DNA from 3 places in the Streptomyces sp. NPDC046866 genome. Region 2 is predicted to be linked to each of the others. Evidence: riboswitches for the same ligand, from Rfam matches in the RefSeq annotation. Region 2 holds a riboswitch; each other region holds the start of a gene.
What was found. A riboswitch is a leader RNA that binds a small molecule or an ion and turns the genes downstream of it on or off. The one in region 2 is predicted to bind thiamine pyrophosphate.

Region 1 (9,954 bases), on a different contig from region 2:
CGATGACCTGGGAGTTCATCCTCGGCACCGTCCTGGACTTCGCGGGCTTCGGCTTGGGCGCGCTCGCCGCCCGGCTGCTGCCCCTCTTCCTGTCCCAGACGGTCATCAGCGCCAACCTGGTGATCACGGCGGTCCTCAGTGTGCGGATGCTCGGCATCCGGCTGACCCGCAAGGAGTGGATCTCCATCGGCGTGGTGTGCGCGGCGCTGGTGCTGCTGGCGACGGCCGCCGGGCACGAGGGCGGCCACCACGCCCCGATGTCCACGCACTGGTGGCTGTTCGGCGTGACCGTGCTGATCATCGGCGGCGGCACGGTCGCGGTACGGCTGCTGGGCGCGCGGGCGGCGATCCTCGCAGGCCTGCTCTCGGGCCTGGCCTTCGGCGCGCTCGGCGTCGGCGTGCGGATCCTGAACGGCATCGACCCGTTCGACGTCGCCTCCCTGCTCGGCGACCCCGCCCTGTACGCCATCGTGCTGGCCGGGGTCGGCGGCATGTACCTGCACACCGTCGCCCTCCAGATCGGCTCGGTCAACGGCGCCACGGCCGCGCTGGTGGTCGGCGAGACGGTCCTGCCCGGCGCGATCGGCGTGCTCTGGCTGGGCGATGCGTCCCGGCCGGGGCTGGCCTGGCTGGCCGCCGTCGGCTTCGTCCTCGCGGTGGCCGGCGCGGTGGCCGTCGCCTGGTACGGCAACCACGACGGTGCCGAAGCCCCTGCCGGGGCAACGGAGCCGGAGCCGGCCGAAGCCCGCTAGCCACGGCAACCGGGCGCTGCCCGGTGCCGGACGGCGCGCCGTCGGGCTGCGCCCTACCGTGAGGGGATGGACCAGCGTCCCGACCGGGTGGCGCCGGCGGCTTTCGCCGCGGGGGCCGTGCTCGCGGGCGGCAATGCGGTCGGGGTCCGGTTCTGCCTGCGCGAACTCGACCCGCTGTGGGGCGCCGCCCTGCGGTTCGGGGCGGCGGCGGTGCTCCTGGCCGGCGTCACGGCCGCCCTGCGCCTGCCGCTGCCGCGCGGCCGGGCCCTCGCCGGCGCCGTGGCGTACGGGCTGCTCAACTTCGGCGTCACCTTCGCCCTGACGTACTACGCGCTCGTGGAGATCCATGCGGGCCTGGGGCAGACGCTGCTCGCGCTGGTCCCGCTCGTCACCCTGCTTCTCGCCGTGCTCCAGCGGCAGGAGCGCCTGCGGGCGTCGGCCACCGCGGGCACCCTGTGCGCCGTGGCGGGGGTCGCGGTGATCTCCCGGGCACCGCTGCAGGCGTCGGTGCCGCTGCCGTCCTTCGCGGCGCTGCTCGGGAGCGTGGTGTCGTTCGCCGAGGGGGCCGTGCTGGCGCAGCGGATCCCGAAGGTGCACCCGGTGACCATGAACGCGGTCGGGATGGGCGCCGGCGCCGCGGCCCTGTTCGCCGCGTCGGCCGCGGCGGGGGAACGCTGGGTGCTGCCCGGGCGCGCCGCCACCTGGTGGGCACTGCTGTACCTGGTCGTCGCGGGCTCGGTGCTCGTCTTCGTCTGCTACCTGCTGGTGATCCAGCACTGGGGCGCGGCCCGGGCCGCGTACGCGTTCGTCGTGGTCCCGGTGGTGGCGATCGTGGCCTCGGCCCGGCTGGACGCCGAGCCGCTGACCGCCTCGCTGCTGCTGGGCACCCCGCTCGTCCTGGCCGGGGTGTACCTGGGGGCGCTACGCGGCAGCGGGCGGGACCGGCCCCGGCCCGCTAGGCCGGCGACGGGAGGACGACCACCTCGGACGGGGCGAAGGTGACGCCGACCCGGTCCCCCGGGGACGGGGCTGCGGCCAGGTCGCACTCGGCCTCCAGGGCGGGGCCCCGCGGCGGGCGCAGCAGCAGCGCGACGTGCGTGCCGCGGAAGGTCCGCGAGAGCACCTCGCAGGGCAGGCCGTCCGTGCCGAGGCGGACTCCCGCCGGGCGGATGAGGACCTGCTGCTCGCCCTCGGGCGAGCCGTCGGGCACGGGGACCCTGCCCCAGGCGGTCTCCGCGGCGCCGCCCGCAACGGTGGCCGGGGCCACGTTCTCGAAGCCGAGGAAGCGCGCCACGAACTCCGAGGCGGGCCGCTGCCAGACCTCCAGCGGCGTCCCGGCCTGCGCGATGCGGCCCTCGCGCATCACCACCACCCGGTCGGCCAGGGCGAACGCCTCGCCCTGGTCGTGGGTGACGGCCAGCACGGTGGTGCCCAGCCGGGAGAACAGCTCGCGCAGCTCCACCACGAGTCGCTCGCGCAGGCCCCGGTCCAGCTGTCCCAGCGGTTCGTCCAGCATCAGCAGCCGCGGTGACGGGGCCAGCGCCCTGGCCAGGGCGACCCGCTGCTGCTCGCCGCCCGACAGGGAGGACACCGAGCGGCGCTGGGCGCCGGGCAGCCCGACCAGCTCCAGCAGCTCCGCGACGCGTGCGGTGTACGCGGCGGCGCGCGCCGCCCGGCCGCGCCCGTCGGCCCAGCCGCGCATGCGCAGGCCGAAGGCGACGTTCCCGGCGACGTCCCGGTGCGGGAAGAGCTGGTGGTCCTGGAACATCAGGCCGACCCCCCGCCGGTGCACGGGCACCCTGGCCTGGTCCGCCCCGCCCAGCAGGACCCGCCCCGACGACACCGCCTGGAGCCCGGCGACGACCCGCAGGAGCGTGGACTTGCCGCTGCCGCTCGGACCGAGCACGCACACGGTCTCGTGCTCGGCGACCCGGAGGTCCACGGAGTCGACGACGGTGCGCTCTCCGAAGCGGACCGACACGCCGGCCAGTTCGAGCAACGTCATCAGAACTCTCCCGAGGTCTTGTCGGGGCGCAGCCGCTCCAGCACCAGCAGGGACGCCGCGCACACCAGCATCAGAATCGTGCTCAGGGCCATCGCCTGCCCGTAGTTCAGCCCGCCGGCCCGCCCGAGCAGCCGGGCCACGGCCACCGGCAGCGTCGGCCGGTCCGGCCGTGCGATGAAGACGGTCGCGCCGAACTCCCCGAGCGAGACGGCGAAGGCGAACCCGGCAGCGATCAGCAGGGCCCGCCGCACCAGCGGCAGGTCCACCTCCCGCCAGGCCCGCAGCGGGGACGCGCCGAGCACGGCGGCGGCCTCCCGCAGCCGCGCGTCCACGGCCCGCAGCACCGGCAGCATGGTGCGCACCACGAAGGGCACGCCGACCAGCGCCTGCGCCAGCGGCACCAGGATCCACGAGGTCCGCAGGTCCAGCGGCGGCTCGTCCAGGGTGATCAGGAATCCGAAGCCGACCGTCACGGCGGAGACCCCGAGCGGAAGCATCAGCAGCGCGTCGAAGCCGCGGACGAACCGGCCCCCGCGCCGGGTCAGGGCGGCCGCGGCGAGGCCGCCGACCAGCACGGCGATGGCGGTGGCGGCCAGCGCGTACTGCAGGGAGTTCCAGACCGCCTCCAGCGGCGGGACGAGGAACGTTCCGCCGCCGGCGCCCGCGCTCTGCAGCGCCCGGTAGAAGCCGAACCCGTACCCGCCCGGCGCGTCGAGGGACCGCTCCACCAGGACGCCGAGGGGCAGCACAATCAGCAGCGCCACCCCGAGCAGCACCCCGCCCAGCAGCGCCCACTGCCCCGCGCCGCGCGGCCGGTGCGCGGTCCGGGCGGGGTCCACGAGCCGCAGGGCCGTCTCGCGCCGGCGCACGGTCCGGGCGTGGACGGCGAGGATCAGCAGGACGGCGGCGAACTGCACCATCGTCAGGACGGCGGCCGTGGGCAGGTCCAGCAGCTGTGCGGTCTGCCGGTAGACCTCGACCTCGAGCGTGGCGTACGAGGGCCCGCCGAGGATCTGCACGACGCCGAAGGAGGTGAAGGTGAACAGGAACACCATCAGGGCGGCGGCCGCCACCGCCGGAGCCAGAGCGGGCAGCGTGACCCGCCGCCACGCGGCGAAGCGCCCGGCGCCCAGCACCCGGGCGGCCTCCTCCTGCCGCGGGTCGAGCTGGGCCCACAGCCCGCCGACGGTGCGGACGACGACGGCGTAGTTGAAGAAGACGTGCGCGAGCAGGATCGCCCACACGGTGGTGTCCAGCCGGACGCCCCACAGCTCCTGGAGCAGCCCGCCCCGCCCGACCAGCGCCAGGAACGCGGTCCCGACGACCACGGTCGGCAGCACGAACGGAACGGTGACCACGGCCCGCAGCAGCTGCTTGCCGGGGAAGTCGAACCGCGCGAAGACGTACGCGCCGGGCAGTGCGACCAGCAGCGTCAGCACGGTCGACGCGAGCGCCTGCCAGGCGGTGAACCACAGGACGCCGGCGATGTCCGGGCGGGACAGCACCTCGCCGATGCGGCCGAGCTGCCAGCCGGCGTCGGTCCGCACGCCCCGGCCGACGATCGCGGCGACGGGATAGGCGAAGAACAGCCCGAAGAAGGCCAGCGGTACGGCCATCAGGGCGAGCCTGACGGCCGTACCGCGTGCGCCCTCGCGCGGCGCGGCGGCGCCTGCGCGGAGGCGGCCTGCGCGGGGGCGGCGTGCGGCTGCGTCCGCGGCCGCCCCTGCGGCTTCGTGGCCTACTTCACGACGATCGAGGACCACGTCTTGACCCACTGCTCACGGTTCTTGGCAATGGTCTCGGGAGCCACGTTCTGGGGCTTGTCGATGACCACGCCGTGCTTCGTGAACAGCTCCGGCAGCTTCGCGTCCTTGACCACCGGGTTCACGAACATCTGGAGCGGCATGTCCTCCTGGAACTTCTTGCCGATCAGGAAGTCGATCAGCGCCTTGCCGCCCTCCTCGTTCTTCGCGCCCTTGAGCAGGCCGGCGAACTCGACCTGGCGGAAGCAGGTGCCGGTGGACACGCCCGTGGGCGCCTCGGCCGGCTGCGGCTCGCCGTAGAGCACCTCGACCGGCGGGCTGGAGGCGTAGGAGACGACCAGCGGGCGGTCTCCCTTGGCCTTCTTGCCGCCCGCGGAGCCGGAGAAGCGCTCGTTGTAGGCCTGCTCCCAGCCGTCGACGACCTCGACCCCGTTGGCCTTCAGCTTGCTCCAGTAGTCCTTCCACCCGTCCTCGCCGTACTTGCCGACGCTGGCCAGCAGGAAGCCGAGGCCCGGCGAGGAGGTCGCCGCGTTCTCGGTGACGAGCAGGTCCTTGTACTCGGGCTTGACCAGGTCGTCCAGGGTCTGCGGCGGGGCCAGCTTCTTGTCGGCGAAGTACGCCTTGTCGTAGTTGACGCAGATGTCGCCGGAGTCGACCGGGGTGACCCGGTGCTGCTTGTCGAGGACGTACTCGGGCTTGACCCCGTCCAGGCCCTTGGCCTCGTACGGCGTGAAGATGCCGTTGTCGAGGGCGCGCGAGAGCAGGGTGTTGTCCACCCCGAAGAACACGTCGCCGCGCGGCGAGCCCTTGGTGAGGATCTCCTGGTTGAGGGCGGCGCCCGCGTCCCCGGACTTGAGGACCTTCACGGTGTAGCCGCTCTGCTGCTCGAACTCCTTCAGGACCGTGTCGGTCACGTTGAAGGAGTCGTGGGAGACGAGCGTGATCGTCTTCTGCTTCGGCGACTCGCTCCCGCCGGCGGCCGGCTTGTCCTTGCCGTCGCCGCCGCAGGCGCTGAGCGTGGCCACGCCGAACGCGGTCGCGAGCACGGCGCCCGCGATCTTCCTGGTGGTGCTCACTGGTGGATTCCTCCTGGGATGACCAGGAGAAGACGCGGCCCTGCCCGGCGCTGTCAGGAGCGGACGCCGGGCAGGGCGCAACAGCTTGAGTGATGACCGAACTTCCTACCCCGAATGACCGGGGCGAGGTTCAGAGGGTCTGCGGTGGACGGTGACCGCACTCTCAGCGCTGTGGCGCTCCCCTGTCGGAATATGCAAATGGGTACGGCCACAGAGTACCCCGTGGCCGCACCCGGCCTCCCGACGGTACCGCAGGCAACTGCGCAGGTCAGCGCGCCGGCACCGGTCGGCCTGCGGAGCGCGGGCGCCGGGGCGGCGTGCGCGTCAGCGCTCCGAGGCGGCGAGCTGGCCGCAGGCGCCGTCGATCTCCTGGCCGCGGGTGTCGCGCACCGTCACCGGCACCCCGTGGCGGGCGATGGCCTCGACGAAGGCGCGCTCGTCCTCGGGGCGCGAGGCGGTCCACTTCGAGCCCGGCGTCGGGTTCAGCGGGATCAGGTTGACGTGGACGCGCTTGCCCTTGAGGAGCCGGCCGAGGAGGTCGCCCCGCCAGGCCTGGTCGTTGATGTCGCGGATCAGGGCGTACTCGATGGAGACCCGGCGGCCGGACTTCTCGGCGTACTCCCAGGCCGCGTCGAGGACCTCGCGGACCTTCCAGCGGGTGTTGACCGGGACCAGGGTGTCGCGCAGCTCGTCGTCCGGGGCGTGCAGCGAGACGGCGAGGCGGCACTTGAAGCCCTCGTCGGCGAAGCGGTGGATGGCAGGGACCAGGCCGACGGTGGAGACCGTGATCCCGCGCTGCGACAGGCCGAGGCCGTCGGGCTCGGGGTCGGTCAGCCGGCGGATGGCGCCGACGACGCGGTTGTAGTTGGCCAGCGGCTCGCCCATGCCCATGAAGACGATGTTGGACAGGCGGGCCGGGCCGCCGGGGACCTCACCGTCGCGCAGGGCGCGCATGCCGTCCACGATCTGGTGCACGATCTCGGCGGTGGACAGGTTGCGGTCCAGGCCTGCCTGGCCGGTGGCGCAGAACGGGCAGTTCATGCCGCAGCCGGCCTGCGAGGAGATGCACATGGTGACCCGGTCGGGGTAGCGCATCAGCACGGACTCGACGAGCGTGCCGTCGTGCAGCTTCCACAGGGTCTTGCGGGTGGTGTCGTCGTCGCACGAGATGTGCCGCACGACCGACATCAGGTCCGGCAGCAGCTCCTGCTGGAGCTTCTCGCGGGAGCCGGCCGGGATGTCCGTCCACTCGGCCGGGTCGTGCGCGTAGCGCGCGAAGTAGTGCTGCGAGAGCTGCTTGGCCCGGAACGGCTTCTCGCCGATCGCGGCGACCGCCTCGCGGCGCTCCGCGGGCGTGAGGTCGGCCAGGTGCCGGGGCGGCTTCTTCGCCCCCTTGGGCGCGACGAAGGTGAGCTCTCCCGGAGCGGGGCGGGGTGCCATGATCGGTCCTTCCTCAGGGCGACGAGGTCCGACGACCTCCGAACGGGCGGAGGTGATGGCGGTGGCGCGTCCGCGCCGGAGACCTCACACGAGATGCATCCCCGCAATCACGGGGTGAAGGGCGCACCACAGGTGGTGGTGCGCCCTTCAGGATAACCCGGTCGGCCCAGCCGGTGCCCTCAGCCGGTGCCGACGAAGAGCGCCAGCAGCAGCCACACCACGGGGGCGGTCGGCAGCAAGGAGTCCAGCCGATCCATGATCCCGCCGTGGCCGGGCAGCAGCGTGCCCATGTCCTTGATGCCCAGGTCCCGCTTGATCATCGACTCGCCGAGGTCGCCGAGGGTGGCGCTGACGGCGACCGCGAGGCCGAGCAGCAGGCCCTGCCACCAGGCGCCGCCGTCGACCAGGAACTCCATGCACAGCGCGCCGGCGCCCATCGCGAAGGCGACCGCGCCGAGGAGCCCCTCACGGGTCTTGCCGGGGCTGATGCGCGGGGCGAGCTTGTGCTTGCCGAAGCGCCAGCCCACCGCGTAGGCCCCCGTGTCGCTGACCACGGTCAGCAGCAGGAAGGTGACCACGCGCTGGGGGCCGTCGTCCGCGGTGAGCAGCATCGCGACGAAGGTGGCCAGGAAGGGCACGTAGAACGCCGCGAAGACGCCGGCCGTCACGTCCTTGAGGTAGTCCTCGGGAGGTTCGGTCATCCGCCAGACCAGGACCGCCAGCGCGGTCAGGGCCATGGCCACCCAGGCGCCCTCGGCCCCGCGGACGTATCCGGCGATGACCATGGCGGCGCCGCCGATCGCCAGCGGGACGAGCGGCGCCCTGATGCCCTTCTTCTCCTGGAGCCGGGAGGTGAGCTCCCACAGGCCCACGACGACCGCGACGACGATGACGCCGACGAAGACCGCCTTGACGATGAAAAGCGAGGCGAAGATCACCGCACCGAGGCCGACGCCGACCCCTATGGCGGCACGCAGGTCGCGCCCGGCCCGCTTCTTCTGCGGCGGGGGCGAGGCGTCCTGCGGTGCCTGCGAAGGCGGGGGCGGGGGGCTGGGCATGGGCTCCTGCGGCGGCATCTCGGCGCGGAACGGGGGGCCGCCGTCAGCGGCAGCCCCCCGATCGCGTGCTTCCCGGTCGTCGAAGTCACGGCCGGCGGCATCGGGCACGATGGGCATGGGCCGAGTGTGCGGTCCCACCAGCGCATCGTATGCGGGACCCGCCGGAACCGGCTCCGTGGCCCAGGGAGAGTCGTTCATCAGACCTCGAGGAGCTCGGCTTCCTTGTGCTTGAGCAGCTCGTCCACCTGCGCGACGTACTTCGCGGTGGTGTCGTCGAGCTCCTTCTCGGCGCGGCGCACCTCGTCCTCGCCCGTCTCCTTGTCCTTGACGAGCTTGTCGAGGGCGTCCTTGGCCTTGCGGCGGACGGAGCGGATGGAGACCTTGGAGTCCTCGGCCTTGGCGCGCGCGACCTTGATGTAGTCGCGGCGGCGCTCCTCGGTCAGCTCGGGGAACACCACACGGATGATGTTGCCGTCGTTGCTCGGGTTGACGCCCAGGTCGGAGTCGCGGATGGCCTGCTCGATGTTGCGCAGGGCGCTCTTGTCGAACGGGGTCACCACGGCCATGCGGGGCTCGGGCACCGAGAAGGACGCGAGCTGGTTGATGGGGGTGATGGCGCCGTAGTAGTCCGCCATGATCTTGTTGAACATCGCCGGGTGCGCACGGCCCGTGCGGATCGCGGCGAAGTCTTCCTTGGCGACGACGACGGCCTTCTCCATCTTCTCCTCGGCCTCGAGGAGGATTTCTTCGATCACCACGTGCTCCTGCATGTCTTGAATGGATGGTTCAGGCGGGCGGTGCGAGCCGGGCCCCGCAGGGCCCGGTCCGGCTGCGGACCGCTCAGGCCCGGGTTCCCTGGTCGCTCACCAGCGTGCCGATCTTCTCACCCTTGACGGCGCGGGCGATATTGCCCTCGGCGAGCAGTTCGAACACCAGGATCGGCAGCTTGTTGTCGCGGCACAGCGTGATGGCGGTGGCGTCGGCGACCTTGAGGTCGCGGGAGAGCACCTCGCCGTACTCCAGCGCGTCGAACTTCACAGCGTCGGGGTTCTTCTTCGGGTCGGAGTCGTAGACCCCGTCGACGCCGTTCTTGCCCATGAGGAGGGCCTCGGCGTCGATCTCCAGGGCGCGCTGGGCCGCCGTGGTGTCGGTGGAGAAGTAGGGCATGCCCATACCGGCGCCGAAGATGACGACGCGGCCCTTCTCCAGGTGCCGTACGGCGCGCAGCGGGATGTACGGCTCGGCGACCTGGCCCATGGTGATCGCCGTCTGGACACGGGAGTCGATGCCCTCCTTCTCCAGGAAGTCCTGGAGGGCGAGGCAGTTCATGACGGTGCCGAGCATGCCCATGTAGTCGGAACGGGCGCGGTCCATGCCGCGCTGCTGGAGCTCGGCGCCGCGGAAGAAGTTGCCGCCGCCGATCACGACGGCGATCTCCGCGCCGTCCCGGACCACGGCGCCGATTTCACGCGCGATGGCATGCACGACGTCGGGGTCGACGCCCAGTCCTCCACCACCGGAGAAGGCTTCGCCCGACAGCTTCAGCATGAAGCGGCGGCCCTTCTTCCCGTGGTCGCTCTTGTCGTCGGAAGCGGTGTGGGGGTCCACGCCCTGATTCATGGAGATCTCCTCGTGCGCATACGAAGAAGGCCATTGCCGGTGGGTCCTCGCGGTTCCCTCTACGGCAATGGCCTCCTCGTCAGATCTGCGGTCGCTCCGCGCGGACGCGGACGACTGCTTCAGACCCTACCGGGGTCCGGTGTCCGTCGTGTACCGACGGACTCAGATGCCGACCTTGATGCGCGCGAAGCGCTTCAGGGTGACACCGGCCTCGTCCAGAACCTTCTGGACGGACTTCTT
Region 2 (9,954 bases):
GGACGAGGCGCTGACGTACATCGACCGCCTCGACCCCGAGCGCGAGCCGGGCCGGCTGACCTTCGTCGTCCGCATGGGCGCCGACAAGGTCCGCGACAAGCTCCCCGAGCTCGTCGAGAAGGTCACGGCCTCGGGCGCCACCGTCGCCTGGGTCACCGACCCGATGCACGGCAACACCTTCGAGGCGGCCTCCGGCCACAAGACGCGCCGCTTCGACGACGTGCTCGACGAGGTCAAGGGCTTCTTCGAGGTGCACAAGGCGCTGGGCACCCACCCGGGCGGCATCCACGTCGAGCTCACGGGCGACGACGTCACCGAGTGCGTGGGCGGCGGCGACGAGATCTTCGTCGACGACCTGCACCAGCGCTACGAGACGGCCTGCGACCCGCGGCTCAACCGCAGCCAGTCCCTGGACCTGGCCTTCCTCGTCGCCGAGATGTACCGGGACCAGTAGCCGAACGGCGGGCCCCGGCGCCTGCCCGTGAGCACCCGATGACGGTGGGGCGCGGATCGATGTGATCCGCGCCCCACTGCCGTTGCCGGGGCTTTTCGGCCATGGCCGCTTTGGGTACGGTTAGGTAAGCCTCACCGAATAGGGGATGGCTGCAGAAACCATTCCTGACGGAGGTGAACCGCGTGTACGTCTGCTCCTGCTTCGGCATCACCGACCAGCAGGTCAAGGAGCACGCGGCGGCCGGGGCCTGCACCCCCCGCCAGATCGCCTCCGCCACCAAGGCCGGCACCGACTGCGGCTCCTGCGTCCGCACCATCCAGGGCCTCCTCGGCCGCGGGGCCTGCCCGCGCCGCGAGCTGCTGGAGAAGGGCGATGCGGCGGCCGTGCTCGCCCCCGCCCCGCAGCTCGCCGAGGCTGCGTAGAGCGGCTCCGCCGCCGCCCCGGCCTCAGCTCTCCGGCTGCTCGATCAGCTGCGCGATGTACAGCTGCTCGCCGAGGGTCTCGATCAGCTCCAGCTGGGTGTCGAGGTAGTCGATGTGGTGCTCCTCGTCCGCCAGGATGTCCTCGAACAGGCGCGCCGACGTGATGTCGTTCTTGCCGCGCATCACCTCGATCCCGCGCTTGAGGCGGTCGATCGCCTCCACCTCCACCTGGCGGTCGGCCTGGAACATCTCGGTCAGGGTCTGGCCCACCCGCACGTGGAACAGCCGCTGGTAGTTCGGGAGCCCGTCCAGCATCAGGATGCGCTCGGTGAGTCTGTCCGCGTGCTTCATCTCGTCGATGGACTCGGCGCGCGTGTAGGCGGCGAGCTTGGTCCAACCCTTGTTGTCCTGGATCCGGTAGTGGAGCCAGTACTGGTTGATCGCCGTGAGCTCGCCGGTCAGCTGCTCGTTCAGGAACTCGAGGACCTCGGGGTCGCCCTGCATCGCAGAGGCTCCTTCCAGGCAATGTCAGCCATGTGACGTGGTGGTGCGCGCATCCTCGCACCGCCGCAGGGGGCCGTCCAGTAAGTGCCTCCTTAGTGGGAGTTGCCGTGACATGCCCGAATCGACCCGCGGCTGGTCATGACCACCCGTCCGCGTCTGTCACCATGGAGTCATGGGTCAGCCGGAAAGCCGGGAATCTCCGGGAGCAGAGCAGCCGGAGCTTCCACCGGGGCAGCGGCTTCAGCGGGGCTGGCCGGTCACCCACTACGGGCCCGTGCCCAAGTTCAAGCCGGACCGCTGGGAGTTCCGCGTCTTCGGCGCCACCGCGGACGGCGAGAAGCACTGCTGGAACCACGAGGAGTTCACGGCCCTGCCGTTCCGGACGGTCGTGGCCGACCTCCACTGCGTGACGAAGTTCAGCATGGTCGGCGCCGAATGGGGCGGGGTGCTCGCCCGCGAGGTCCTCGCGCTGGCGCCGCCGGCCCCCGAGGCCACGCACGTCATGGTGTGGGCCGAGTACGGCTTCAGCTCCAACCTGCGGCTGGCCGACTTCGCCTCCGAGCGCACCCTCTTCGCCACCCACATGGGCGGTGAGCTGCTCACCGCCGAGCACGGGTTCCCGGTGCGCCTGGTGGTCCCGCACCTGTACGCCTGGAAGGGCCCCAAGTGGGTCCGCGGCATCGAGTACATGACGGCCGACCGCCGCGGCTTCTGGGAGGAGCGCGGCTACCACAACATCGGCGATCCCTGGCGCGAGCAGCGCTACTCCTACCAGGAGGAGCCGGGGGAGGGCCCCGAGCTGTAGCCGGCCCGGGGCGGTTCCGTCAGTGGTGGTACCGGTGGACCACCGCGTGCCCCTTGCCCCGGCCGATCATCCACTTGTTGACCGGGGTCGTCACGACGAAGGCCAGCGCGAGCGAGATCGCGAGCGCGATCCAGAACAGCGCCTCCGACAGGTGGGCGTCCATCGCGCCCGGCCAGACCAGGATCACGCCGTTGTCGACCAGCTCCATGACGGCGATCGACAGGGTGTCGGCGGCCAGCGCCACCCGGACGGCCGAGCGCAGGTCCACCCCGGCGGCGAGGATGCCGCGCAGGGTGAGCCCGTAGCCGAAGAGGAACGCGAGGGCGATCGCGAGGACCATCGTCGCGGTGTTGCCCCAGCCCAGCGCGGTGCCGATGACCATGCCGAGGACCTCGCCGATGGCGCAGCCGGTCAGGCAGTGCAGCGTGGCCCGGGCGGCCATGCCCCAGCTCGCCTTGCCGCGGCCGTCGTGACCGCCGGGGCCGTCGTGGCTGGCATGCCCGCCGTGACCGTGGTGGTGCTCGTGGTGCTGGTGCTCGTGGTGCTCGTGGTGCTCGTGAACGTCGTTCATCGCAACCCCCTGGGAACGCCTGGCAGCGGTCCTGCCGACAGCAGAACCGTATACCCCCCAGGGGTATTCCTCAAGGAAGGTCAGTGGAACGCGCGCAGCTCCTTCAGCAGGTCCACGTCCGCCTTGTGCCCCTCCGTGCCGCCCGGCGTCTCGATGATCAGCGGGACGCCCTCCGTCGCGGGGTGGGAGAACAGCTCGGCGAAGGCGTCCCGGCCGATGTGCCCCCGGCCGATGTTGGCGTGCCGGTCCTTGTGCGCACCCACGCCCTCCTTGGAGTCGTTGGCGTGGATCAGCTTCAGCCGGCCCTCGCCCACCGTGTCCACCAGCAGGTCCAGCGTCTGCTTGGCCCCGCCCGGCTCCGCCAGGTCGTGCCCGGCGGCGAAGACGTGGCAGGTGTCCAGGCAGATGCCGAGCTTCGGGTGGTGGTCGAGGGCGTCGAAGTACGGGCCGAAGTCCCAGGTCCGCGAGCACAGCGAGGAGCCCTGCCCGGCCGTCGACTCCAGCAGCAGGAAGGGGTCGTCCTCGTGCGTCAGCTCGTCCAGCAGCGGCAGCATGAACTGCCTGACCTGCGCGTACGCCGCCTCGCGCGGCCGACCGCCGGTCGCCGAGCCGGTGTGCACGACCACCCCGAGTGCGCCGATCTCGCGGGCGCGGCGCAACGAGTGCCGCAGCGACTCCACCGACTTCTCCACCGTCGCCTCGGTGTGCGACCCGAAGTTGATCAGGTACGGCGCGTGCACGTAGGCCGGGATCGACCCGGCCGCACAGCCCGCGCGGAACAGCTCGTCCTGCGCCGGGTTGCCGACCGGGGTGGCCCAGCCGCGCGGGTTGGCCACGAAGACCTGGACGGCCTCGGCCCCCAGCTCCCGGGCGTACGACAGCCCCACCGTGGCGAGGCCGCCGGCGACGGGTACGTGCCCGCCGACCGGATTGCGCGCAGCAGCCCGCGTCTCCTGCCCGTCTGCCACGCCCTACAGCCCCTTGACCCGGACGACGATCGTGCTGCCCTCGGGGGCGGTCTGCCCGCCCGGAACCGACTGGGCGTCCACGGTGTTGCCGAACGACAGGAAGGGCTTCTCCACCCTCACCTTGAACCCGGCGGCCTCCAGCGTCTTGCGGGCCAGGTCCGCCTCCTGCCCGACCACGTTCGGCACCGGGATCAGGCGGGGCCCCTTGGAGACCGTCAGCACCACCGTGTCGCCGGCCGCGGCCTGGGCGCCGGCGCTGACCGACTGGTTGGCGACCGTACCCGCCGGGGCGGGGGAACTGACCTGCTCGGGCGCCGTCTGCACGGTCAGGCCGAGGAACTGCAGCGCCGCCTGGGCCTGGTCGAGGGGCTTGCCGACCACGTTCGGCACCTGCACCGGGCGGCCCTTGCTGACGGTGATCGCGACCGCCGACTCCGGCGCCCGGCGGGTGCCGCCCGGCGGATCGGTGGATATCACCGAGCCCTGCGGGACGTCCTGGCTGAACGCCTGCGTGACGATCCCGGGCGCCAGGCCGCTCTTGGTGAGCTCCGCCTTCGCCTCGTCCAGCGCCCGGTTCTTCACGTCGGGCACCATCACGACCTCGGGGCCACGGGAGACGGTGAGCACCACCTCGCCGTTGCCCCGGATGCGCTTGCCGCCCTGCGGGTCGCTGTTCATCACGGTCCCGCGCTCGAAGGCGTCGCTGAACTTCCGGTCGACCCGCTTCACGCCGAGGCCGGCGGCCGACAGCTCGGACCGGGCCTGCTCCTCGGTCTTGCCGAGCAGGTTCGGGACCTTGGTGAACTGGCCGGAGTTGATGTACCAGACGCCCGCGCCGACCCCGAGGATCAGCAGCAGCGCCGCGAGGACCAGCAGCGGGCCGCGGCGCGAGCGCACCGCGGCCGGGGCGGGCACGGGTTCGTCGGAGTCCACGGACACGGGCGGCAGCACCAGCCGCGAGGTGTGCTCCGCCGGCTGCCGGTCGACGGCCACGGGCCGCGGGATCACGCTGGTGCGGTCCTCGGCGGCGGACCGCTCCCCGGCCCGCGCCTGCGGCGGTACGGCGTTCAGCTCGGCGTCGCTCAGCTGCGCCCGGGCCTCCAGGGCCAGGCCGAGGAGGGCGGCGGCATCGTGGGGCCGCAGCTCCGGATCGCGCGCGGCGGCCTGCGCCACCAGGGCGTCCAGGCCGGCGGGCAGCCCCGGGACGGCCGCCGACGGGGGCGGGACGTCCTCGTGGAGGTGCCGGTAGAGCACCTGGGCGGGGGTGCCGCCGGTGTGCGGCTTCTCCCCGGTCAGCATCTCGTACAGCACGACGCCGCAGGCGTAGACGTCCGCGCGGGTGTCGGCGATGCCGTCCTCGATCTGCTCGGGGGCCAGGTAGGAGACGGTGCCGAGGACGGCGCCGGTGGTGCTGGTGACGGTGTCCACGGAGCGGACCAGCCCGAAGTCGGCCACCTTGACCCGGCCGTCGTCGCCTATCAGCACGTTCTCGGGCTTCATGTCGCGGTGCACGAACCCGGCGCGGTGCGCTGCGCCGAGGGCGGCGAGGACCGGCTCCAGGATGTCCAGCGCCGCGCGGGGCTGGAGGGCGCCGCGCTCGCGCAGCACGTCGCGCAGGGTGCAGCCGGAGACGTACTCCATGGCGAGGTAGCTGTACGGGCCGTCGGTGCCCTGGTCGAAGACGGCGACCACGTTGGGGTGCGCGAGGCGGGCCACGGACTTCGCCTCGCGGATGAAGCGGTCGACGAAGGCGGCGTCGGCGGCGAGCGCCGGGTGCATCACCTTCAGGGCGAGGATGCGGTCCAGGCGGGTGTCCAGGGCCCGGTAGACCGTGGCCATGCCGCCGGCCGCGATGCGGGCGTCGATGCGGTAGCGGCCGTCGATCGTCTGCCCGACGAGGGGGTCATCCAGGGTCGTGTCCACCCGGCGATTCTACGAGCGGTGCCTGTGGGGGGCGGCCGCCGGAGCCCACCTTGCAGCGCACCTGTGACGTCCCGCCCCGCGGTTGGCCGCTGCCGCTGCCGCTGCCGCTGCCGCTGCTGCTGTTCCGGTGCGCGGAGCCGTCCCCTCCCCGCCCCTTCCCGCTGTGCCGGATATGCGGCTCCGCCGCGGGGCGGGGCTCCGCCCCCAAACCCTCCCCCAGCTACCGCTGGGGGTACCCCCAGCGCCTCAAACGCCGGCGGGGCTGAATTTCAGCCCGCGCGGCGTTTGAGCGCAATCGGGTCCGGGAGGAGCCCGGTTTCGGGAAGGGGCGGGGAGGGGAGCGCTCCGCGCAGCGGCAGCGTCGGCGGGGCCGTCAGAAGGCCGGGCGTTCCGGGTCGAGGGCCGGGCGGCCCTCCATCGGGGAGGACGGTTCCGCGAAGCGGCGCTGGGGGATGCGGCCCGCACGGAAGGCGAGGCGCCCCGCCGACACCGCATCCCGCATGGCCGCGGCCATCAGGGCGGGGGCCTGGGCCCGCGTCACCGCCGAGGCCAGCATCACCCCGCCGCAGCCCAGCTCCATGGCGAGGGCGGCGTCCGAGGCCGTGCCGGCCCCCGCGTCCAGGATGACCGGGACACCGGCCCGCTCCACGATCAACTCGAAGTTGTGCGGATTGCGGATCCCCATCCCGGACCCGATCGGCGACCCCAGCGGCATGATCGCCGCGCAGCCCGCATCCTCCAGCTTCCGCGCGAGCACGGGATCGTCGTTCGTGTACGGCAGCACCGTGAACCCGTCGTCCACCAGCGTCTCGGCGGCGTTCAGCAGCTCCTCCCCGTCCGGCAGCAGCGTCCGCTCGTCCGCGATGACCTCCAGCTTGATCCAGTCGGTGCCGAGCGCCTCCCGCGCCAGCCGGGCCGTCAGCACGGCCTCGCCCGCCGTGTAGCACCCGGCGGTGTTCGGCAGGACCGCGATGCCGAGCCGGTCCAGCAGGGACAGCACCGAGCCCTGCACGGTCGGGTCGAGGCGCCGCATCGCGACCGTGGTGAGCTCGGTCCCGGAGGCGATCAGGGCGTGTTCCAGGATCTCCAGGCTCGGCGCCCCGCCGGTACCCATGATCAGGCGGGAGGAGAAGCTCCGGCCGCCCAGTTCGAACGTGTCGTCGGCCATCGTGCTCAGCCTCCCTGGACCGCGGTGAGGATCTCGATCCGGTCGCCGTCGCGGACCGCGGTCAGCGGCCACTGCCCGCGCGGCACCACGGTCTCGTTGAGGGCGGCCGCGACGCCGGACGGCGCCGTCGTGAGGGTGGCGACCACCGAGGCGAGCGTGGTGCCGGCCGCGATCTCGCGCGGCTCGCCGTTGACGGAGACGGAGGCGGAGGCGGGGAGGTTCATGCGTACGACTCCTGACGTGCGGCGGAGAAGCGGAGCGGGCTGAACGGGCGGGCGATCTCCGGCAGCGTGCCCGTGGTGAGCAGGTCGGCGAGCGCGTCGCCGGTGAGCGGGGTCAGCAGCACCCCGTTGCGGTAGTGCCCGGTGGCCAGGTGCAGCCCGGGCAGCGCGGTCGGCCCGAGCAGCGGGGCGTTGTCGGGGGACCCGGGCCGCAGCCCGGCCAGGGTCTCGGTCAGCGGCAGTTCGGTGATGCCGGGCACCAATTCGTGGGCGTCCCGCAGGAGTTCGTACACCCCGCCGGCCGTGACCGTGGTGTCCCAGCCGAGTTCCTCGCTGGTGGCGCCGACGACGAGCTCGCCGTTCTCCCGCGGCACCAGGTAGACGTGGCTGCCGCGCACGACCGCCCGTACCGTCCGCGACAGGAACGGCGCGTACGCCGCCGGCACCGTCAGCCGCAGCACCTGCCCCTTCACCGGCCGTACGGGCGGCAGCGCCTCCTGCGGTACGCCGGCCAGCCGGCCGCTGAGCGAGCCCGCGGCCAGCACGACCTGGTCCGCGTACAGCTCGGTGCCGTCGTCGAGGGCCGCGCCGACGGCCCGGTCGGCGGTGACCAGCAGCCGTGCGGCACCGGCCCGGCGGATCTCCACGCCGGCCCTCTCGCAGGCGGCCAGCAGCGCATCGGCCAGCCGGCGCGGGTCGACCTGGTGGTCGCCGTCCACGCGCAGCCCGCCGCGCACCCCCGGGGCGAGCATCGGCTCCAGGCGGCGGCACTCGCGGCCGGTGAGCCACTCGGACTCCAGGCCGCAGCGGCGCTGCAGGGCGTGCAGCTCGCGCAGGTGGAGCCGGTCGTCGGCGTCCAGGGCCACGGCGAGGGTGCCGCAGGCGCGGTAGCCGATGTCCATGCCGCCGCTGGCGTCGGCCAGCTCGGCGGCGAATTGGGGGTAGCGGGCGGCGGAGGCGAGGTTGAGGCCCAGCAGGGTCTCCTCGCCGTAGTGCAGCTCGGTGACGGCGGCGAGCATGCCCGCCGCGACCCGGGCGGCGCCGCCGCCGGGGGCGGGGTCCGCGAGCGCGGTGCGCAGCCCGCGGCGGGCCGCCCGCCAGGCGGTGACCAGGCCGATGATCCCGCCCCCGATGACGAGGACGTCGGATCCCTTCCGAGATGAGTGCATGGGCGTCCAGCCCCTCCCTTCGCCGGCATGACCCGGATCAGGTTCGTACGGTCGGAGGCCGGTCAGCCTCCCTCTCAGCCCGGTGCGCCCGGACTCCCGCGATGGGTAACGGTGGCCACCCTAGCCGCTCGCCTCGGGGGAGGGGGAGTGCGCCGGATGCCGGGCGGCGGGCCCGTGTCCCGCGGCGCCAGGTTCCTGACTGATCGTCAGTTGACTAGGCTGGTGGACGTGAGCGAGCAGACGGAACAGACTGAGAACGGCGTCGTCATCGTCGGCGCCGGAATGGCCGGAGTGCAGACCGCGGTCGCCCTCCGCGAGCAGGGCTGGACCGGCCCCGTGACCCTGCTGGGCGCCGAGCCCCACCAGCCGTACGACCGGCCCCCGCTGTCCAAGGCGCTGCTCCTCGGCAAGGCCGAGGACTCCGCCTTCGACGTGGACTTCGAGGGCCTCGGCATCGAGCTGCGGCTCGGCGTCGAGGTCACGGGGCTGCGGGCCGCCGACCGCGAGCTGGACACCGAGGCGGGGCCGGTCCCGTACGGGGTCCTGGTCCTGGCGACCGGGGCCGAACCGCTGACCCTGCCGGGCGCGGAGGGCGTCCCCGGCGTCCACCTGCTGCGCACCCTGGACGACGCGGCGCGGCTGCGGCCGGTGCTGGCGCAGTCCCCGGCGACCGTGGTCGTCGGCGCCGGGTGGATCGGCGCGGAGTTCGCCACCGCGGCGCGGGAGGCCGGCTGCGCGGTGACCGTGGTCGAGGCGGCGGACCGGGTGCTGGCCGGGGCCCTCCCGGCGGAGGTCGCCGCGCCGATGGCCGCCTGGTACGAGGAGATCGGCGCCGCCCTGCTGACCTCGGCCCAGGTGGCCTCGGTCGAGTCCGGGCGGGTCCTGCTCGCGGACGGCCGCGAGCTGCCGGCCGGGGCCGTGGTCGTCGGGATCGGCGCCCGGCCCGCCACCCGGTGGCTGGCCGGCTCCGGCGTCGAGCTCGGGCCCGACGGCTCGGTCACGGCCGACGCCTTCCTGCGGACCTCCCTGCCGGGGGTGTACGCGGTCGGCGACTGCGCGTCCTTCCCGTCCGGGCGGTACGGGGCGCGGCTGCTGGTGCACCACTGGGACAACGCGCTGCAGGGGCCGCGGGTGGTCGCGGCGAACATCCTGGCCGGGGGCCCCGCGCAGACGTACGACCCGGTGCCGTACTTCTGGTCGGAGCAGTTCGGCCGCTTCGTCCAGTACGCGGGGCACCACGCGGCGGCGGACACGCTGCTCTGGCGGGGGGATCCGGGGGAATCCGCCTGGACGGTGTGCTGGCTCCGGGCCGGGTCGCTGGTGGCGGTGCTCGCCGTGGGCCGCCCCCGCGACCTGGCCCAGGCCCGCCGCCTGATCGAAACCGGCACCCTGGTCGATCCCGCCAAACTGGCCGACCCGTCCACCCCCGTGAAGTCCGCAGCGGCCTGACCCCGGACCCCGGACCCCGCACCCGGCGCCCCGGGCGCCGGCGGGGCCGCACTGCCGGGCGCCCGTGCCGGGCGGTCGGCGGAGCCGGGGCGGACCCGGATGGGGTGGCTCGGGTGCCGGGCGGCGGCGGGAGGTGGCAGGCTTGTGCCGTGACCGAGATTGACGCAAAGATCGATGCCCTTGTCCCCGCCTGGCTGTACCTGCCCGACATCGCCGAGATGCTCGACATCGAAGTGACCCGGGTCCGCCAGCTGGTCAAGGAAGGTCAGCTGATCGCCGTACGCCGCGGTGAGAACCGCG
Region 3 (9,954 bases), on a different contig from region 2:
GCGGCTACGCCCTCGTCATCCTCCCCGCCACCTCGCGGCACGACGTGTGGTCCAACGTGGCCCTCGACGGCACCGTCGTGATCGACCCCTCCGACCACGATCCCGTCGTCACCGAGCTGGTCCGCCAAGGCCTCCCGGTGGTCTCCGACGGGCGCCCCGCCGGCTCCCTGCCCGTCACCGCCTGGGTCGACAACGACCACGAGGCGGCCGTGCTCAACCTGCTCGACCACCTCGCCGCCGCCGGCGCCCGCCGCATCGGACTGCTGACCGGCACGACCACCGACACGTACACGCGCCTGTCCACCACCGCCTACCTCAACTGGTGCCAGCGCGTCGGCCAGGACCCCGTCTACGAGTCCTACCCCGCCCACGACCCGTGCGCGGGCGCCGTCGCCGCCGACCGCCTGCTCGCCCGCCCCGACCGCCCCGATGCCGTCTACGGGCTCTTCGACCCCAACGGGACCGACCTGCTCGCGGCCGCCCGGCGCTACGGACTGCGCGTCCCGGAGGACCTGCTGCTCGTCTGCTGCAGCGAATCCACCGTGTACGCCAACACCGAGCCGCCGATCACCACGCTGTCCCTCAAGCCGCGCCGCATCGGCACCGCCGTCGTGCAGCTGCTCATCGACGCCATCGAGGGGGTCGACACCGGACGGCCCGTCGAACAGGTCGTCCCGACGGAGCTGATCGTCCGCACGTCCTCGCAGCGCAGGCGCCCCCGGACGACGGTCAGCCCGCCGCGGTCACCGGCCCAGGACTGACCGTCACACCGCCGTACCGGCGGGGTCGACGGCCCCGCCGAGGATTTCAGCAACGCCGATTTCGGGCGAAAGCGGCAGGAACGATCGGTTCCGCACAGGATTCACCACCCCTGGTGCGTCACACAGCGCGAGCCGCATTCCTATGATGGGCGCACGACATCACGGATCCTCCGCCCGGGAGGCCAGGAGGGTCCGCAGGTGTACGGCAGCGCGACGGTGGTGGAGGGGTCGATGACTCAGGGGGCCGGTCAGGGACCCGCGATGCGGACGGAGACGCTGCGGGACTTCCGGGTGCCGGTCACCGAACCCCATCCGTACGGCGCGCCGCCCGCACCGCAGTCCGAGGACGCCCCTGTCTACGGCGAGTACCCCGCGTACTACGGCGAGCCGCCCGCACCGGCGCACGCCCCGGGCCGGGCCCCCGTGCCGCCGCCCCCGCCGGCGCCCGTGCCGCCCATGCCCGCGTCCGCTCCGGCCACCGTGCCCGCCCCGGCCCCGGCGCCGGCCGCGGAGGACGACCTCGGCGGCTACACCCCGACCCACCGCGACCTGCCGGTCATCGGCCGCGGCGGACCGGGCGACACCGTCCAGGTGCAGTACGTCCCCCAGGAGTCCCCGACCGGCCCCGGCCCGCTCTACGTCGTCGGCGACGTCCACGGCTACCTGGACGAGCTCGTCGCCGAGCTCCAGGCCCAGGGCCTCATCGACGCCGACCGGCGCTGGTCCGCAGGCAACGCCCGCATCTGGTTCCTCGGCGACTTCACCGACCGCGGCCCGGACGGCATCGGCGTCATCGACCTCGTCATGCGCCTGTCCGCCGAGGCGGCCGCCGCCGGCGGCTACTGCAAGGCCCTCATGGGCAACCACGAACTGCTGCTCATCGGCGCCAAGCGGTTCGGCGACACCCCCGTCGCCTCGGGCGCCGGCACCGCGACCTTCCAGGCCGCCTGGCTCCTCAACGGCGGTCAGCGCACCGACATGGAGCGCCTGGAGGACGTACACCTGCAGTGGATGTCCCGCCTGGACGCGGCCGTGCTGGAGGACGGGCACCTGCTGCTGCACTCCGACACCACCGCGTACCTCGACTACGGCGACTCCATCGAGGACGTCAACGACACCATCCACGAGCTGCTCAACCGCAACGACGCCGACATCACCTGGGACCTGTTCCGCAAGTTCACCAAGCGCTTCGCCTTCCGCGACGAGGAGACCGGCCCCCAGGCGGTGCGCGAGCTCCTCGACACGTACGGCGGCACCCGGGTCGTACACGGCCACAGCCCCATCCCGTACCTGCTCGGCGAGGTGGGCACCGAGGAGGGCGACAGCGGCCACGGCCCCGAGACGGTCCACGGACCCCACGTGTACGCGGGCGGCCTCGCCATCGCGATGGACGGCGGGGTCACCATGGCCGGCAAGCTGCTCGTCCAGCAACTTCCCCTCGCCGACTGAGGCTTGTCACGTGCGGGGCAATTCACGAAAGCCCCTGTCACGGCGCGGCATGAGCGCTCTACCATCGCTCTATCCGTAGCAGGCTCTCCTCCGTTTGTGCCGGTGCCCGGGTCTACGCGGGCCAACCGGCTCCCACGGAGCATCGGGGGATGCACATGAACAGCGCTCCGCACCTGCTGACCGAAGACCGACCGGAGTTCGATCGGCTCCTCGACGAGGCGCTGCGCACCGCACACGAACGGCCCGAGCTCGCCGCGCTGGGGCTGCGTCTGAACGCCGAACAACTGCGCACCATGGCCGTCGGGGCCATCGCCCTGCTCACCGCCGCCGCAGCGGCCGAGTACGACCACTACGTGAAGGTACGCGGCGAGCGGCGCGAGGAGCTGCGCTCGGCCCCGAGCGGGGCGGCCGGGTACCGGGAGGCCGGTCAGGAGGACGGGGAGGGCGACGGCCCGGGCATCAGCGCCATGGTCGCGGTCCTCGCGCCGGTCCTGGCCGCCACCGCCATGCTGATCTTCCTGCTGCTGGGCTACACGCTGAAGGCGGTCGATCCCGAACCGTCCTTCGCAGACACCATGTTGACGGCGGGCTGGCTCTTCGGAGCGCTCACCGTGGTCACCGTGCTGTTCGCTGCGGTCGGGCTGCTGGTGACGGCCGTCCGCAACCGCGCGACCGAGGTCGTCGCCGGGGACGCGGCCGAAGCAGCACCCGACGGGGTTGCACTGGCGCGCGAGGCCTGGCGGCGTGCGCTCCTGGAGCGGGGCATCCTGCCGTTCTTCCGGGACGCGCTCGCCGATCCCGGGGCCGGGCCGGACCCGGGGCCGGAGCCGGTGGCCGGGCCGGCGCGTTCGGGCCCCTGCACGCCGAAGGCCGGGCGCATCCCCAACCTGGGATACACCCGGCCCGACTTCACCAGTCCCGGTTCCCCCTCGCAGGGGACCCGGCCCGGCTACACGCCGCCGGACTTCACGAGCCCGGACTTCGGCGGCCCGGAGCCCGAGGCTCGGTGAAGGCGGCTGCCGCCGCTACTTCATCTCGTTGGGGCGGACCTTCCGGTCCTCCGCGGACAGGGACCTGTGGGCGAACCGGGCCAGGCCGTTCGCCCCGGCGGTCGGCTGCGGTTCCGCCGGCGTCCACACTTCGTTGCAGGTGAGGGCGTCCGGGGTGCCGGGCACGATCGTGCACGTCGTCTCGAAGATCTCGCCGCCCGTGGTCAGCACCTCGATGTTGACGATGTTGGCCTGGCTGGAGATCGACACCGCGCAGGCGTCCGTCGGGTACGTGTCCCCGGTGTCGGTCAGGTCGTACCAGCGCCACGGCGTCACGGCCGGGGTCAGGTCGCGGATGCCGGCGTAGGTGATGGTGTCGGAGAGCACCGCCTTGACCTCGCGGGATGCGGCGGGCCGGACGGCGTCCACGTCGAAGCACTGGCCGCTGGCACCCGGAGCGCCCGTCGGGCCGGTGGGGCCGGTCGCACCCCTGCCGGTGGGCCCGGTCGGCCCCGTCGGCCCCGTCGGCCCGGTGTGTCCTCTGGGCCCGCGCGGGCCCGTCGGGCCGACCTTGCACTTGTCACCGCCCGCCGTCGGATTCGCATGATCCATGGCCTTCTTCGTCGTGGACGGCCCGCAGTAGTCGCCGTCAGGCGCGACCACGGACCCTCCGGGCTGCGGCGCGACGGCCGAGGCCGGAGCCGCGATGCCGGTCAGCACCAAGGCCAGAGAGGCGAAGGCGCCTCCGGCCAGCCAGCCCGCTCGACGACGGGGCAGAGGCCCCAAGGGGGATCGGGACCTGTCCTCAGAACTCATGTACTACTCCTCGCGCACACCGGATCGAATGTTTCGGCGGAGTCCGCACACAGGGACGCACTCCGCAGCCATCCTGAAGAGCCCTTCCCGCCGCACTCGCCCGGCTCGCCCGCCGGTCAGCGGAACGGACCAGCAAACACGGCCACTTGGCGGTGTCGTACCAGCCTCCCGGGCCTGCCCACGGCGTGCCGCCGGTGCCCCGACCGGCCGTATCCCTAGGGTCGGCGGCCGTGAAGCCGACCATTTGCCTCTGCATGATCGTGAAGAACGAGTCCGCCGTCATCGAGCGCTGCCTGGCCTCGGTACGGGACCTCATCGACACCTGGGTCATCTCCGACACCGGTTCCACGGACGGCACCCAGCAGCTGATCCGCGATGCCCTGGAGGGGATCCCCGGGGAGCTCCACGAGGAGCCGTGGACGGACTTCGGCCACAACCGCAGCCTCAACATCGCCCACGCCCGCGGCAAGGCCGACTACCTGCTGCTGCTCGACGCCGACCACGTCCTGCGCAGCGAGGGGCCGCTGCCCCCGCTCGGGGCCCAGTCGTACATGCTCCGCCACGAGGGGACGACCGAGTACCGCATCAAGCGCCTGGTCCGCGGCGACCTGCCCTGGCGCTACGAGGGCGTCACCCACGAGTACCTCACGTGCGACCTCCCCGGCGAATTCGAACCCGGGCCGGGGGTGCAGGAGAACCTCGACGCGCTCTTCATCGAGGACCACGCCGACGGCGGCTCCCGGCACGACAAATTCGAGCGCGACGCCCGCCTGCTCAGCGCGGAACTCGAGCGGGACCCGTCCAACACGCGGACGGTCTTCTACCTCGCCCAGACGATGCGCGACATGGGCGACACCAAGGAGGCGATCCGGCTCTACGAGCGCCGGGCCGAGATGGGGGGCTGGGCCGAGGAGGTCTACTTCTCCCTGCTCCAGGTCGGCATCCTGAGCGCCGAATCCGGCGACTGGCCGGGTGCCATGGACGCCCTCACGCGTGCCTGGGAGTCACGGCCCGGCCGTCTGGAGGCCTGCTACGAACTGGCCTCCCGGCTGCGGCTGCTGGGACGCCACCACGCCGCGCACGCGATCACCTCGGCGGTCCTGGACCAGCCCGCACCGGACGACCTGCTGTTCATGCACCCGTGGGTCTACCGGTGGGGGCTGCTCTTCGAGCACTCCATCACCGCGTACTGGGTCGGCGACATGGAGGCCTCACTGCACGCCTGCGACCGGCTGCTGGCCCTGCCCGACCTGCCCGAGCCCTACCGGCGCCAGACGGAGACCAACCGCGGCTACGCCCTGGCCCGCGGCGGGTCGTCCATCCCGGTTTCACGTGAAACATCGAAGCGCAGGGCGAAGGCCTAGCCTGCGGCGCGCTCCCCCAGGGGCCGCCGCCGCAGCGCCGCATCGGCCAGCGCCGGCGGGAGCCAGACGCCGTCGGGCCGGTACAGGTTGGTCCCCGGCGGCACGATCGCGTCGATCCGGTCGAGCGCGGCGTCGTCGAGCACCACGGAGGCGCCCTTGAGGAGCGACTCCAGCTGGTCCATGGTCCGCGGGCCGATGATCACGGAGGTGACCGCGGGGTGCGCGACGGGGAAGGCCACGGCCAGCTCCGGCAGGGTGCAGCCGATCCCGTCGGCGAGCTCGACGAGCTGCTCCACGGCCTCCAGCTTGGCGACGTTCCCGGGGATGGCCGGATCGAAGCGCGCCGGTGTCAGCGCGGGCCGGCCCGAGGTCAGGTCGATCGGGCCGCCGAGGCGGTACTTGCCGCTCAGGAAGCCCGAGGCGAGCGGGCTCCAGGTGAGCACGCCCATCCCGTACCGCTGGGCCACGGGCAGGACGTCGGCCTCGATCCCGCGCGCCAGGATCGAGTACGGCGGCTGCTCGGTACGGAACCGAGGCAGCGCCCGCCGCTCGGCGGTGTGGTGCGCCTCGACGATCTCCTCCGCGGGGAAGGTCGAGCAGCCGAAGGCGCGTATCTTGCCGGCCCGCACCAGGTCGCCGAGGACGGACAGGGTCTCCTCGACGTCCGTCGTGTGGTCGGGCCGGTGCACCTGGTAGAGGTCGATCCAGTCGGTGCCCAGACGCCGCAGGCTGTCCTCCACCGCGCGCACGATCCAGCGCCGCGAGTTGCCGCTGCGGTTGCGGCCCTCGCCCATCTGGAAGTGCACCTTGGTGGCGAGCACGACCTCGTCACGCCGCCCCTTGAGGGCCTTGCCGACGATCACCTCGGACTCGCCCGCGGAGTACATGTCCGCCGTGTCGAGGAAGTTGATCCCCCGGTCGAGCGCGGCATGGACGATCCGCACGCAGTCGTCGTGGTCCGGGTTGCCCACCGCCCCGAACATCATGGTCCCCAGGCAGTGCGTACTGACTTCCATGCCGGTCCGGCCCAGGCTGCGGTATGTCATGGTCATGGGCCCGCACTGTAGGAGTTGGAGCGCACTCCAGTGCAAGCCCCTTTCCGCCAGGGCCCGTTCGGGACGGCACGGGACCGGCCCGCGGCCGCGGGCGGGGCTCCGGGGAAGCCCCCTCTACCTCCCCGGAGCGATGCGCCGGCGGCGCCGCGGTCAGTCCGCCAGCGGGAGGTAGACCCGGTTGCCGCTCGCCGCGAACTCGGCGGACTTCTCCGCCATGCCCGCCTCGATCTCCTCGGCCTTCAGGTCACCGCCGTGCTCGCGGCGGATGTCCTGGGAGATCTTCATCGAGCAGAACTTCGGACCGCACATGGAGCAGAAGTGCGCGGTCTTCGCCGGCTCGGCCGGAAGGGTCTCGTCGTGGAACTCCCGAGCCGTGTCGGGGTCGAGGGCCAGGTTGAACTGGTCCTCCCAGCGGAACTCGAACCGCGCGTCCGACAGGGCGTCGTCCCACTCCTGGGCGCCCGGGTGGCCCTTGGCCAGGTCCGCCGCGTGGGCCGCGATCTTGTAGGTGATGACGCCGGTCTTCACGTCGTCGCGGTTGGGCAGGCCCAGGTGCTCCTTGGGCGTCACGTAGCAGAGCATGGCGGTGCCCCACCAGGCGATCATCGCGGCGCCGATGCCGGAGGTGATGTGGTCGTACGCCGGGGCGACGTCCGTGGTGAGCGGGCCCAGCGTGTAGAACGGGGCCTCCTCGCAGATCTCCTGCTGGAGGTCGATGTTCTCCTTGATCTTGTGCATCGGGACGTGGCCCGGGCCCTCGATCATCGTCTGGACGTTGTGCCGCTTGGCGATCGTGTTCAGCTCGCCCAGCGTCTTCAGCTCGGCGAACTGTGCGGCGTCGTTGGCGTCCGCGATCGAGCCGGGGCGCAGGCCGTCGCCCAGCGAGTACGTCACGTCGTACGTCGCGAGGATCTCGCAGAGCTCCTCGAAGTTGGTGTAGAGGAAGTTCTCCTTGTGGTGCGCCAGGCACCAGGCGGCCATGATCGAGCCGCCGCGCGAGACGATGCCCGTCTTGCGGCGGGCGGTCAGCGGAACGTACGGCAGCAGCACGCCGGCGTGGACCGTCATGTAGTCGACGCCCTGCTCGGCCTGTTCGATGACCGTGTCCTTGTAGATCTCCCAGGTCAGCTCCTCGGCCCTGCCGTCGACCTTCTCCAGCGCCTGGTAGAGCGGCACGGTGCCGATGGGCACGGGGGAGTTGCGCAGGACCCATTCGCGGGTGGTGTGGATGTTGCGGCCGGTGGAGAGGTCCATCACCGTGTCGGCGCCCCAGCGGGTGGCCCAGGTCATCTTCTCCACCTCCTCCTCGATGGAGGAGGTGACCGCGGAGTTGCCGATGTTGGCGTTGACCTTCACCAGGAACTTCTTGCCGATGATCATCGGCTCGATCTCCGGGTGGTTCACGTTGGCCGGCAGCACCGCGCGGCCCGCGGCGATCTCCTCGCGGACGACCTCGGGGGAGACGTTCTCGCGGATCGCGACGTACTCCATCTCCGGGGTGATCTCGCCGCGGCGGGCGTACGCGAGCTGCGTGACGGCCTGGCCGTCGCGGCCGCGGCGCGGCAGGCGGGGGCGGCCGGGGAAGACGGCGTCGAGGTTCTTGAGGCCACCGCGCGGCGAGGTGTGCTTGATGCCGTCGTCCTCGGGGCGCACGGGGCGGCCCGCGTACTCCTCGGTGTCGCCGCGGCCAATGATCCAGTTCTCGCGCAGCGGCGGCAGGCCGCGGCGCACGTCGGTCTCGATCTGCGGGTCGGTGTACGGCCCTGACGTGTCGTAGAGCGTCACGTCCTTGCCGTTGGTGAGGTGGACCTGGCGAACCGGCACCCGGATGTCGGGGCGGGAGCCCGCCACATAGCCCTTGTGCCAGCCCGGCTGGCGCTCGGTCTGGCCGTCGGCGTCCTGGCCGACGGCAGGCGTGCGTGCGTCCTGAATGGTCATGAGACCTGATCTCCCTACGCCGGCATTACCCGGTAACAGGTTCGGCGGTCGACGCAGCCTCTTCCCCTACGCGCGCCGTGTGCGCGTACGGTGATCAGCGTCCTCTCAGCCCGGTGCTCCGAGCTCCCGCGTTGTGCAAAGGTGACCCCACGCTAGCGTCATCTGTGGCGTGCTGAACAGTGGGCCCCCTCATCTCTTGCGATGATCGGCCGGTGACGTCCTCCCCGCAGCCCCCGTTCGAGCCCGCCGAGCCCGCTGACCACGGCCCAGCCGATGGCCACGACCACGGGCCCGGGAACGGGCACGGGCACGGCCCGGCGAACGGGCACGGAGCCGGCCATGCGCACGGCCACGGCCACAGCCACGGCCACGGGCCGGCGGCGCCCGTCTCGCTGCACCTGCGCAAGGTCATCGCCGCCGTACTGATCCCCTTCGCCGCCGCGGTCTTCATCGGCATGGCGGTGCTCTGGCCGGGCGGTGCCCCCTCCCACGAGCGCTCCGGCGTGGGGTTCGACCGCCAGACGCAGCAGGCCAAGGTCGTCGCCCTCGAACGTGTCGACTGCAAATCGGTGAACGCCTCTCAGGTACCGCCCACCGGCAGCACCGCCACCCCTGAGGGCCGGGAGGCCGTGGCCTCCCAGACGGGCGAGTGCAAGAAGGCGACGGTCGAGGTCGCAAGCGGCCCCGACAAGGGCCGCACCTTCTTCGAGATCGTCCAGCCGGGCGCGCCGCGGCAGTTGGAGTACGGCCAGGAGGTGGTCGTCGCGTACGCCCCGGACGCGCCGCGGGACCTGCAGTACTCCGTGATCGACGTGAACCGCAAGCTGCCGCTGGCCCTGCTCGCCGGCCTGTTCGCGGTGGCGGTGGTCGTCGTCGGGCGCATGCGGGGCATGTTCGCGCTGATCGCCCTGGCCGTCAGCTTCGTCGTGCTGACCCTGTTCATCCTCCCGGCGATCCTCCAGGGGTCGAACCCTCTGGTCGTCGCGGTGATCGGGGCGAGCGCCATCATGCTGATCGCGCTCTACATGTGCCACGGGCTGACCGCCCGCACCTCCGTCGCGGTCCTCGGCACACTCGTCTCGCTGCTGCTGATCGGGCTGCTGGGCTCGCTGTTCATCGACTGGGCCTTCCTCAGCGGCAACACCGACGACAACACGGGGCTGATCCACGGGCTCTACCCGGGCATCGACATGAGCGGCCTGCTGCTCGCGGGCGTCATCATCGGATCGCTGGGCGTGCTCGACGACGTGACGGTCACCCAGACCTCGGCGGTCTGGGAACTGCACCACGCGGACCCGTCGATGGGACCGCGGGCCCTGTACCGCGCGGCCATCCGCATCGGCCGCGACCACATCGCCTCGGTCGTCAACACGCTGGTGCTGGCCTACGCCGGCGCGGCACTGCCTCTGCTCCTGCTGTTCTCGATCGCGAACAGCAGCGTGGGTTCGGTGGCCAACAGCGAGCTGGTGGCGGAGGAGATCGTCCGCACCCTCGTGGGATCGATCGGACTGGTGGCCTCCGTGCCGGTCACGACGGTGCTGGCGGCGCTGGTGGTGTCCGCCGACCGGCCCGGCGCCCCGGA

Region 1: another riboswitch for thiamine pyrophosphate. It lies ahead of AB0953_RS25865 (thiamine ABC transporter substrate-binding protein); the one in region 2 lies ahead of thiO (glycine oxidase ThiO).
Region 3: another riboswitch for thiamine pyrophosphate. It lies ahead of thiC (phosphomethylpyrimidine synthase ThiC); the one in region 2 lies ahead of thiO (glycine oxidase ThiO).

The regions. Positions count from the first base shown of each region.
Region 1 is NZ_JBEYXN010000020.1:82,566-92,519, forward strand. Features, by position in the region: gene AB0953_RS25845 (hypothetical protein) at 1-752, shown strand, start outside; gene AB0953_RS25850 (DMT family transporter) at 819-1,754, shown strand; gene AB0953_RS25855 (ABC transporter ATP-binding protein) at 1,708-2,757, opposite strand; gene AB0953_RS25860 (iron ABC transporter permease) at 2,757-4,373, opposite strand; gene AB0953_RS25865 (thiamine ABC transporter substrate-binding protein) at 4,496-5,596, opposite strand; TPP riboswitch at 5,681-5,790, opposite strand; gene rlmN (23S rRNA (adenine(2503)-C(2))-methyltransferase RlmN) at 5,921-7,036, opposite strand; gene AB0953_RS25875 (phosphatidate cytidylyltransferase) at 7,216-8,292, opposite strand; gene frr (ribosome recycling factor) at 8,292-8,849, opposite strand; gene pyrH (UMP kinase) at 8,935-9,714, opposite strand; gene tsf (translation elongation factor Ts) at 9,877-9,954, opposite strand, start outside.
Region 2 is NZ_JBEYXN010000014.1:61,856-71,809, forward strand. Features, by position in the region: gene AB0953_RS20935 (class II 3-deoxy-7-phosphoheptulonate synthase) at 1-454, shown strand, start outside; gene AB0953_RS20940 ((2Fe-2S)-binding protein) at 637-876, shown strand; gene bfr (bacterioferritin) at 901-1,380, opposite strand; gene AB0953_RS20950 (sulfite oxidase-like oxidoreductase) at 1,553-2,185, shown strand; gene AB0953_RS20955 (DUF4396 domain-containing protein) at 2,205-2,756, opposite strand; gene AB0953_RS20960 (deoxyribonuclease IV) at 2,837-3,724, opposite strand; gene pknB (Stk1 family PASTA domain-containing Ser/Thr kinase) at 3,728-5,647, opposite strand; gene AB0953_RS20970 (thiazole synthase) at 6,021-6,815, opposite strand; gene thiS (sulfur carrier protein ThiS) at 6,821-7,039, opposite strand; gene thiO (glycine oxidase ThiO) at 7,036-8,205, opposite strand; TPP riboswitch at 8,203-8,315, opposite strand; gene AB0953_RS20985 (FAD-dependent oxidoreductase) at 8,434-9,654, shown strand; gene AB0953_RS20990 (Rv2175c family DNA-binding protein) at 9,804-9,954, shown strand, end outside.
Region 3 is NZ_JBEYXN010000001.1:177,965-187,918, forward strand. Features, by position in the region: gene AB0953_RS00835 (LacI family DNA-binding transcriptional regulator) at 1-761, shown strand, start outside; gene AB0953_RS00840 (metallophosphoesterase) at 993-2,210, shown strand; gene AB0953_RS00845 (hypothetical protein) at 2,360-3,220, shown strand; gene AB0953_RS00850 (hypothetical protein) at 3,236-3,811, opposite strand; gene AB0953_RS00855 (glycosyltransferase) at 4,246-5,379, shown strand; gene AB0953_RS00860 (aldo/keto reductase) at 5,376-6,425, opposite strand; gene thiC (phosphomethylpyrimidine synthase ThiC) at 6,585-8,372, opposite strand; TPP riboswitch at 8,367-8,512, opposite strand; gene AB0953_RS00870 (YibE/F family protein) at 8,585-9,954, shown strand, end outside.